Regions from separate parts of the Chryseobacterium sp. RU33C genome, predicted to be linked through region 1. Evidence: riboswitches for the same ligand, from Rfam matches in the RefSeq annotation. Region 1 holds a riboswitch; the other holds the start of a gene.
The links. Region 1 has a riboswitch for cobalamin ahead of BW946_RS17700 (acyl-CoA thioesterase). Riboswitches for the same ligand answer to the same signal wherever they lie in the genome.

Region 1 (4,222 bases):
CATACCATTTTGAAAACCATTTCCGATAGAAAAAACAGAATTGCTTACTTACCACAGGATCTCTTTTTACCCAAGTATGTAAAAATCAAAAACCTGATTCCTCTTTTTTGCAATCAAAAGAATACTGAACTACTTTTTACTTCAGAATTCATACAGCCTTTCCTCCATGAAAAACCTAAAAACCTTTCTAAAGGTGAACAGAGAATTATTGAAACCCTGATGATTATTTATTCTGAAGCCCATTTTATTTTACTGGACGAGCCATTCCATAGTCTTTCTCCAAAGGTTACTGAAGAATTAAAGAAAAATATACTGCGGGAGTCAGCACATAAAGGTTTCATTATTTCTGATCATAATTTTAAAGATGTTCTGGATATTTCTGAACGTATATTTCTGCTTTCAGACGGTCATCTGAAACAAATACAAGATTTAAGTGAACTGCAGCGGTATAATTATCTTCCGAAAAGCATTTAATTTATATATTTGGAAGATCAAAAAAATTTCATGATGACTTTCATAAACAAAGCATTCTATTTATCCGCTATCAGTATCTTATCTATAACCTTTGTAAAGGCACAGACAAAAGTTCCTTTTGGAGTGGTAAAAGCTGAGGAAGGATATGCTAACGTACGTGTACATAAAGACGATTACCGAAAAATTGTAGACAAGATCCGTATGCGCAAAGGAGATGTATTTGTTTATGTAAAACCGGCTCCGGGAGAAACAGAATGGATCTGGATCAAATATCCGGAAAAACAGGATGACGATAAGCCTTTTGTACGGTATGAAACTCTTGATAAAGAAGGTATGGTGAATAAAGGGCGTATTGCATATGTGGACCAGCTTCCCGCCTATACTCCATCTAAATCTAAAAATGGAAGATCCCTTATTTTCACCGACAATTCGGATTCTAAAATCCCTACTGCCCAAAGAAGCAAAGTGGTGATTGATATTTATCCTTCCAATGCAGGATACCGTAAAAAGGAAAAAGATGCGGATGGAAAGATTCTTACCATTGATAAAGTAAAACCGTGGGGAATTGGAAATGACCTTCCTGAAGGAATGACCGAAATCAAATCCATCAGAGTGCAGCAGCCCGGAAGAGGATCTGTTTTTGTAAGAGAAGCTATCAAAAATATGTTCCAGCCTACCATGGATTTTGAGAACGTAGGAGTAACATCTCTTGACAATGATAATATTTTTCTTTATATGATCAATGGTTCAGGAGAAAACAGATATACTACCCTGTGGACAATTAAGAAAGGAAGAGTAATCAGCCAGATTATTTATCATAATCCGGAATAAATTCATTATTTTTGCATTCGAAAAGTTTTTACGCTTATTCATCACAGAAATTGGTTCTGCATCACTGCAGATTAAAAGGGAACCGTGTGAAAATCACGGACTGTCGCGCAACTGTAAGTAACTGAAGTCTTTATCAAAGATCCACTGTGCGAGGCATGGGAAGGAGATAAATGATGTTACAAGTCAGGAGACCTGCCTTTTTCTTAAACATGTAACTTTCGCGATTTGAAGTTGTATTGATCTGATGGATTGTTTCAGGAATTCTGTAAGTTCCTGTCATTATTCTGTTGTTTCCAATCATTTCTTATCGCTTTAATTAATAATGATATATGACTACAGAAGAAAGAATTGAAGCATCCGAAACCAGAATCTTTAAAGCGGTTTTCCCTAACACTACCAATCATTATGATACTCTTTTCGGGGGTACAGCAATGCAGCTGATGGATGAAGTAGCTTTTATCACAGCAACCCGTTTTGCCAGAAAAAGAGTGGTAACCGTAAGCAGTGATAAGATTGATTTTAAAAAACCTATTCCTGCCGGAACCATTGTGGAACTGATCGGGAAAGTTTCATACGTGGGAAAAACCAGTATGAAAGTGAATGTTGAAATTTACACTGAACAGATGTATTCCTATGAAAGAGAAAAAGCTATTGTAGGTGATTTTACTTTTGTAGCCATCGATGAATTCAAAAAACCAATTCAAATACTATAAATAAATTTCGGGCGGCCAAAGGCCGCCCGAAATTTTTCCATTCAAAACAATCTATTTACGTATTGACGATAATGATTGGAATTCATTCAGGTTTTCTTTAATTTAGGCCTCAGGAAATTTTTTACCCTTTTCCTAAAACTATAGAAGAACTAATATTACATGAAAAAAATTATTTTAATCATTACACTCATCCTTTCAGTATCACTAACAGCACAAAAAGACGTCAAAATTGAACTCCCGGAAAGTTATGAATTGGGAAATATCATTTTAGCACTCACAGAATACGGTAAAACAGATCCATATGACGTTCAGAAAATCCCTCCGTATTATGATGAAATCATGTCTTATTTTGAGCCTGTAAAAGATCATCCCCTATTAAAAAAAGTAAACTATTCCAGAAAAGACTGGAAAAAATTCTTAGGTTTTCGAACCGATTTCTATGCATTTTCTTTTGATGAAAGTGGTTTACTTAAAAGAGATTTCCCATTCAATTCATTTGGTCCCAAAGAAGTAGATGAAAACCTGGAACTAATTAATGATTTTGTGAAGAAATCGAATTATAGAACCTTTTATAAAAATCATCAGCAGTTTTATAATACCATCATCTCGAACTACAAAGAGTATTATTACATCAATGACACCTATGCTTTTTTGGATAAAATAGCAGCAAGACCAGCCAATGAAGGAGATAAGAAATATGTTATCGCCATTTCTCCTCTGGTAGGCGGACAGAATTGCCATAGAGACATCAACAGTTCATTAACCGTTGACTTCCCTGATATCGGACAAGATCTTATACTTGGAAATTTAAAAAATAATATTGCCCGAAGACTTCTGGATAATCACACCGTATTTTCAGAAATAGATCATGGTTATGTTAATCCTGTTTCAGATCAGTATTCAAAGGAGATAACGGAAAGCTTCAGTCTGGCGAAATGGGATAAGAAGTCAGGATATCCGGGTATCAGTTCATTCAATGAATATATGACATGGGCTGTTTACGATTTATTTATCAAAGAAAAATTTCCAAAGGAAAAAACAGACAGCCTTTCTGCGATCTATCACAAAGTGAATATCCGACGTGGATTTATTGCACAGAACCTGTTTTCTGAAAAGGTTGCAGAGCTTTATAAAAAGGACAAGAAGCTGGAAAAATTATATGTCCCATTATTAAAATGGACGAAGAAAATAGGAAACAAAATTTCTCAGCCATCCGTTGTGAATGCCAATAACAAAGATTTTGAAAAAGCTGATCTCAACAATATAGTGGTACAATTCACGGAGCCTATGAAAAAAACACAGACTCTTCAACTGAGATTATTCGAATATGTAGATGGAAAAGAAACCGGTAATACAATAATTACCGTGAAAAACCCGGTGTGGTCCAAAGACGGAAAACAGGTGAAATTTAAACTGGAAACTACTTACAGGAATTTTGAAATGAGGTTTTATGTATGGAACAGTATGGCTGGATTTTATTCGCAGCAGGGAGTTTTATTAAACCCTGATAACTATTTATTGCTGGCCTCATAAAAATTCATGAGATATCCATAAAAAAAGACACTGCCCAATCAATAACCGGACAGTGTCTTTTTTTTTATTATTTCAAAACCTTTTCCGTTTCCAGACTTCTGTTTAAAAGAAGTTCAAAAGCCTCTCCCATTTCATCCGATGCTCTGCTAATAGCATTTTCAAGCATATTTCGGATTTGTTTTTCTGTTACTCCTGCTTCCGTCCAGCTCTTTCCTGTAGTATGGGAATTTAAAATAAACGGCATAATCCTGTCGATCCCGCAGGCAAAAATAGCATCCGGTGTTGTCTCTTCTTCAAACTCAAGCCACAGGTTAAAAAATTCTGTACGTAAAGGCTCATCCAGAATTCCAAAGATTTTTTGGGCTGAAGCTTTCTCTCTTTCAAATTTTCCTACCATTGCTTTTTCATCAAAAATAAAAGTATCTCCCGCTTCAATCTCCACAAGATCATGAATGGAAAGCATTCTTATCACCCTTAATAAATCAATATCTGCACGGTTTTTAGCATACGGATAAAGGATCTGGGCAAGAATGATAATCTGCCAGGAATGTTCCGCCGTATTCTCTCTTCGGGAATCATCCGCATTATAATTTCTTCGCTGTACATTTTTAAGTGCATCCACTGCAAGAATAAAATCTATCTCTTTCTGAATTTTCATTTTACTTTTCTCT
Region 2 (4,222 bases), on a different contig from region 1:
TTGAAGTCAGATTTTTTTGATGTTCTGTGACAAAAAGTCCTATAAAATTTTAGGAATAAATATTGTAATTTAAACTTCGAGAATATTTTAAAAATAATACATAATAGAAATATGGACATTAAAAAAGAATTCAGAGATTTCTCTGTAAAACATTTAGGAAACAACGGTTTGGTTACCGATCAGTATATGGGAATGTATGGCCCAACGAATCTTACTCCGTACATCATGGAAGAGAGAAGATTAAACGTTGCTCAGATGGACGTTTTCTCCCGTTTGATGATGGATAGAATTATCTTCCTGGGAACAGGTATTGATGATCAGGTTGCAAACATCGTTACGGCTCAGCTTTTATTCTTAGAAAGTGCTGATCCTTCAAAAGATATTCAGATCTATATCAACTCTCCTGGTGGTAGTGTTTATGCAGGTTTAGGTATTTATGACACTATGCAGATCATCAAGCCGGATGTAGCGACTATCTGTACAGGTATGGCTGCTTCCATGGGAGCTGTATTACTGGTTGCCGGAGAAAAAGGAAAGCGTTCTGCGCTTAAACATTCCAGAGTAATGATTCACCAGCCTTCAGGAGGTGCGCAGGGGGTCGCTTCTGATATGGAGATCAACCTGAGAGAGATGTTGAAATTGAAGCAGGAGCTTTATGAAATCATCGGCCATCACTCAGGACAAACATATGAGTGGGTAGAAAAATCATCTGACAGAGATTACTGGATGACTTCTGAAGAAGCTAAAGGCTACGGAATGGTAGATGAAGTTTTACAAAGATCTACTGAGAAAAAATAATTGATGGTAATATCATAAGAAAACCGCACCCATCTGGTGCGGTTTTTTTGTTGAATCAATTATGGATTTTGAACTGTATTCTTGATTATTCACAAGGAATCTGTAATCCAGGCCAAACTCCAACTGAAGATGTAAAAATTCCCATCCTTTGGAAAGGTCGCGAAAATTCAAAGAATTTTTGACGGGGTGATTTTCCACATATCCTCATTAAAAAAGCGCCTTTTTAAAGGTACTTTTCTTTATTTCTTAACCATCTTATGTATCGTGGAACTATCATTGGTTTTAATCTCCACAAAATAAACACCTGTGTTTAAAGAATGAACATCAATCTTAGTAACCTGAGAAGTCATTATTTTCTGTCCTGTAGCTGAATAAATATTCACTTCTTTCAGTTTCTCAGCCGTTTCAATCTGAATGAAATTACTTGCCGGATTTGGATAAACACTGAATTTTTTCTTTGTAACAGAAGAAATCCCTAAAGTCAGCTGTGCTTCTGTGGGGGTAAATGGTCTTCTTTGCCCAAAACTTAATCCAAACCAATCATTATTACCCAGTTGAATCTGAGAAAGATTGGCTTTCGCTTGCCAGCTTGATAGGTCTTTTCCTTTATACAATTTCCAGCTGTCTGATCCGGAAGTATTTCCGGTAAAGGAATTTAATGATAGGGTAGTAATCTGATTATTCGCTGATGCAAAATTAAAATAGGAAGCTTGAGCCTGGATCAATTGTAACGCCTGTTCAGCAGTGATGCTTCCGTTATATTTAATTCCAAAAACAAAAGAATTGGCATTCCCGTTAGCATTATCAGTTCCGAAATCAATAACTATTAGGCTTTTATTACTTCCGCTTCCCACCCAGTTTGTAACCTGAGACGGAGTAAACCATGCAGAACTGTAGGCTGGAACGGGAGGAGAGGGAGGAATATCATAATGATCAAGGCCGTATGTAACCCCATACCATTTTCCGTCCACCAAAGGAGTATAACCTACCCCATTGTTCCAAGTCATGTTTGATAAACTGGATCCAGACCATGTTATCCAGCTGTCATCAGTAGTGGATGTGTGATGATTATAATTCAGAATAGAAAGATATCCTGTAGGAATGTCAACCTGCATTTTGGATTCTGCTGCCACAATTGCATTGATAAGATCTTCCATCAAAAGGCCATCACCATCAAAACGGTATCCCCATGCATAAGAATTGGGTGTGCTGTTGTCATTAAAGTCCGCAATGAAATATGCTTTTTTAGATCCGGTTCCTACCCAAAATTTAATGTCGTTTTCTGTGAATTGGGCCGATAATACCTGCATGCAAAGCAGTAAGAAAAAAAGATAAATTTTCCTCATGATATAATTAATTTAAAGTTTTATTCCCGAAACTTATCTTCAGAGTAGAAACGGTTCGTTCTCTGAAGTCAGTATTCTAAGGCAGGTCTCCTGGCTCACATCTTACAGCTTCCTTCCCGGATTTTAAGATCCAGTGGATTTTTTGCGCTAAGTTTAAACAGTTTACAGTTGCGGGTACAGCTCAAGATTTGAATATCATTCTCACTTGATTCCCTATTAATGAACATTGTTCAGCCTTAAAACGCTGCAAATATATCATATAAATCTGTGAGTCCGTTTTGTGAATTATTATTTTTCAGATATTCTTAAAAAGTCGATTTTTATATTGATTGTTTACTCAACCGGATTATTGAATTTTTATTTATAAATCTGTTGTTTTTGTGTTCACTTTCAAACTATTTTATCTGTTCTATTGTTAAAAAACAATTATCATTATATTCAAGATCAGTTTACAATCAATTTATACTTTCGCAGCCATAAAAGTAAATATGAAAAAATTGCTATTGTCTGCCGTAGTGCTGGCAGTATTGGCTTCATGTAAAAATGATGACGATACCACAATGATTAATCAGGATATTAATTATTCCAAACTGCCTCAGGAATTTCCATTTACAAAACTTGCTGCCATCAATGGAGTAAATGTGATAAACGGAGGATTTGGCTCCGGTGCAGCCGCTCACCCTACAAGAAAAGGTGAATTCTACGTCATTACGGATAGAGGTCCTAATACCGATTTCCAGAATGGTAAAAAGTTTCTTGCTCCTAATTTTACCCCAACCATTATGCATTTTAAAATCAATGCTGACGGAAATATAGAGGTAATTAAATATATTAAACTTAAAAATCCATACGGACAACCAATTACCGGACTTCCAAACCCTGTCGGAATGGGAAGTACTGGAGAAATTGCTTATGATGCTTCCGGCAATATTTTAGGGACAGATAAATATGGATTGGACGGTGAAAGTATTGTTGCTGCTGCTGATGGTACATTCTGGGTTTCCGATGAATATGGACCGCACATTGTGCATTACAGTGCTGATGGAATGGAGATGGAGAGAATAAGCCCGATTGGGGTAGATACAGGACCAAGAAAATTACCTGCTGTTTTAGCCAAAAGAAGAGCCAACAGAGGAATGGAAGGACTTTGCATCACTCCGGATGGAAGAACGCTGGTAGGAACAATACAGTCAATGATGCTTGTCCCCAGCAAAGCATTGGCAACCAATACCACTTTAACGAGAATTGTCACTTTTGATATTATTACAGGGCAAACCAGACAGTTTTTATATAGACAGGACGGAGGTGCTTCTGATTCGGTGTGTGATATTACCGCATTAAGTAACAATGAATTCCTGGTGATTGAAAGAGACGGAAATTTCGGTTCTCAGGGAGGTATAAAAAAAGTATACAGAATAAACTTAAGCAATGCCAGTGATGTAAACGGAGCTGATATAAATGCTGTAGACGGAATGAAAATTAACGGTAAATCTTTAGAGCAATGCTCATGGGATGAAATTAGCAATGCCGGAATAAAGCCTGTTACCAAAACATTAGCCGTAGATCTGGTAGCAAAACTGGGCTACGAACACGATAAATTCGAGGGAATTGTTTATTTAGGAAATAATAAACTGGCTGTTTTCAATGATGATGACTTTGGAGTAGTGGATAATGGAAACGGAAATCCAAAAGCCAAAATTTTACCTAAAACGGGTAAAGTAGACAAGGGAACGATGTATGTAGTCGATATTCAATAATTGGATTTTTTTAACGAAAAGCGGCGGAATCGAAGATTCCGCCGCTTTTTATTGTGAGCTAACCTTTCTCTTTTTAAAGAAAAATCTATATACTAAAAAAGTTTGTATCAGAACGTTTCCAATGAATACGAGTACCGCCTGATAAGTTGGAATAATGGCATAAAAGGGCAATGATTTATTAAATAAAACTGCCGGAGATATCGCCAGAACCTTGATCAGTGCCAATAGATAACTCAAAAAGTCAGGTTTTATGCCAATTAAAAACTGATCATAAACAAATACATAAAGAAAATCAAATAAAAGAAGTCCGAAGAATATCAA

Region 2: another riboswitch for cobalamin. It lies ahead of BW946_RS08345 (T9SS type A sorting domain-containing protein); the one in region 1 lies ahead of BW946_RS17700 (acyl-CoA thioesterase).

The regions. Positions count from the first base shown of each region.
Region 1 covers NZ_FTMT01000023.1:47,019-51,240, forward strand. The annotation lists gene BW946_RS17690 (ATP-binding cassette domain-containing protein) at 1-474, shown strand, start outside; gene BW946_RS17695 (hypothetical protein) at 505-1,305, shown strand; cobalamin riboswitch at 1,340-1,520, shown strand; gene BW946_RS17700 (acyl-CoA thioesterase) at 1,635-2,018, shown strand; gene BW946_RS17705 (DUF4932 domain-containing protein) at 2,178-3,551, shown strand; gene BW946_RS17710 (HD domain-containing protein) at 3,619-4,209, opposite strand.
Region 2 covers NZ_FTMT01000007.1:115,702-119,923, reverse strand. The annotation lists gene clpP (ATP-dependent Clp endopeptidase proteolytic subunit ClpP) at 112-798, shown strand; gene BW946_RS08345 (T9SS type A sorting domain-containing protein) at 1,038-2,144, opposite strand; cobalamin riboswitch at 2,207-2,398, opposite strand; gene BW946_RS08340 (esterase-like activity of phytase family protein) at 2,633-3,901, shown strand.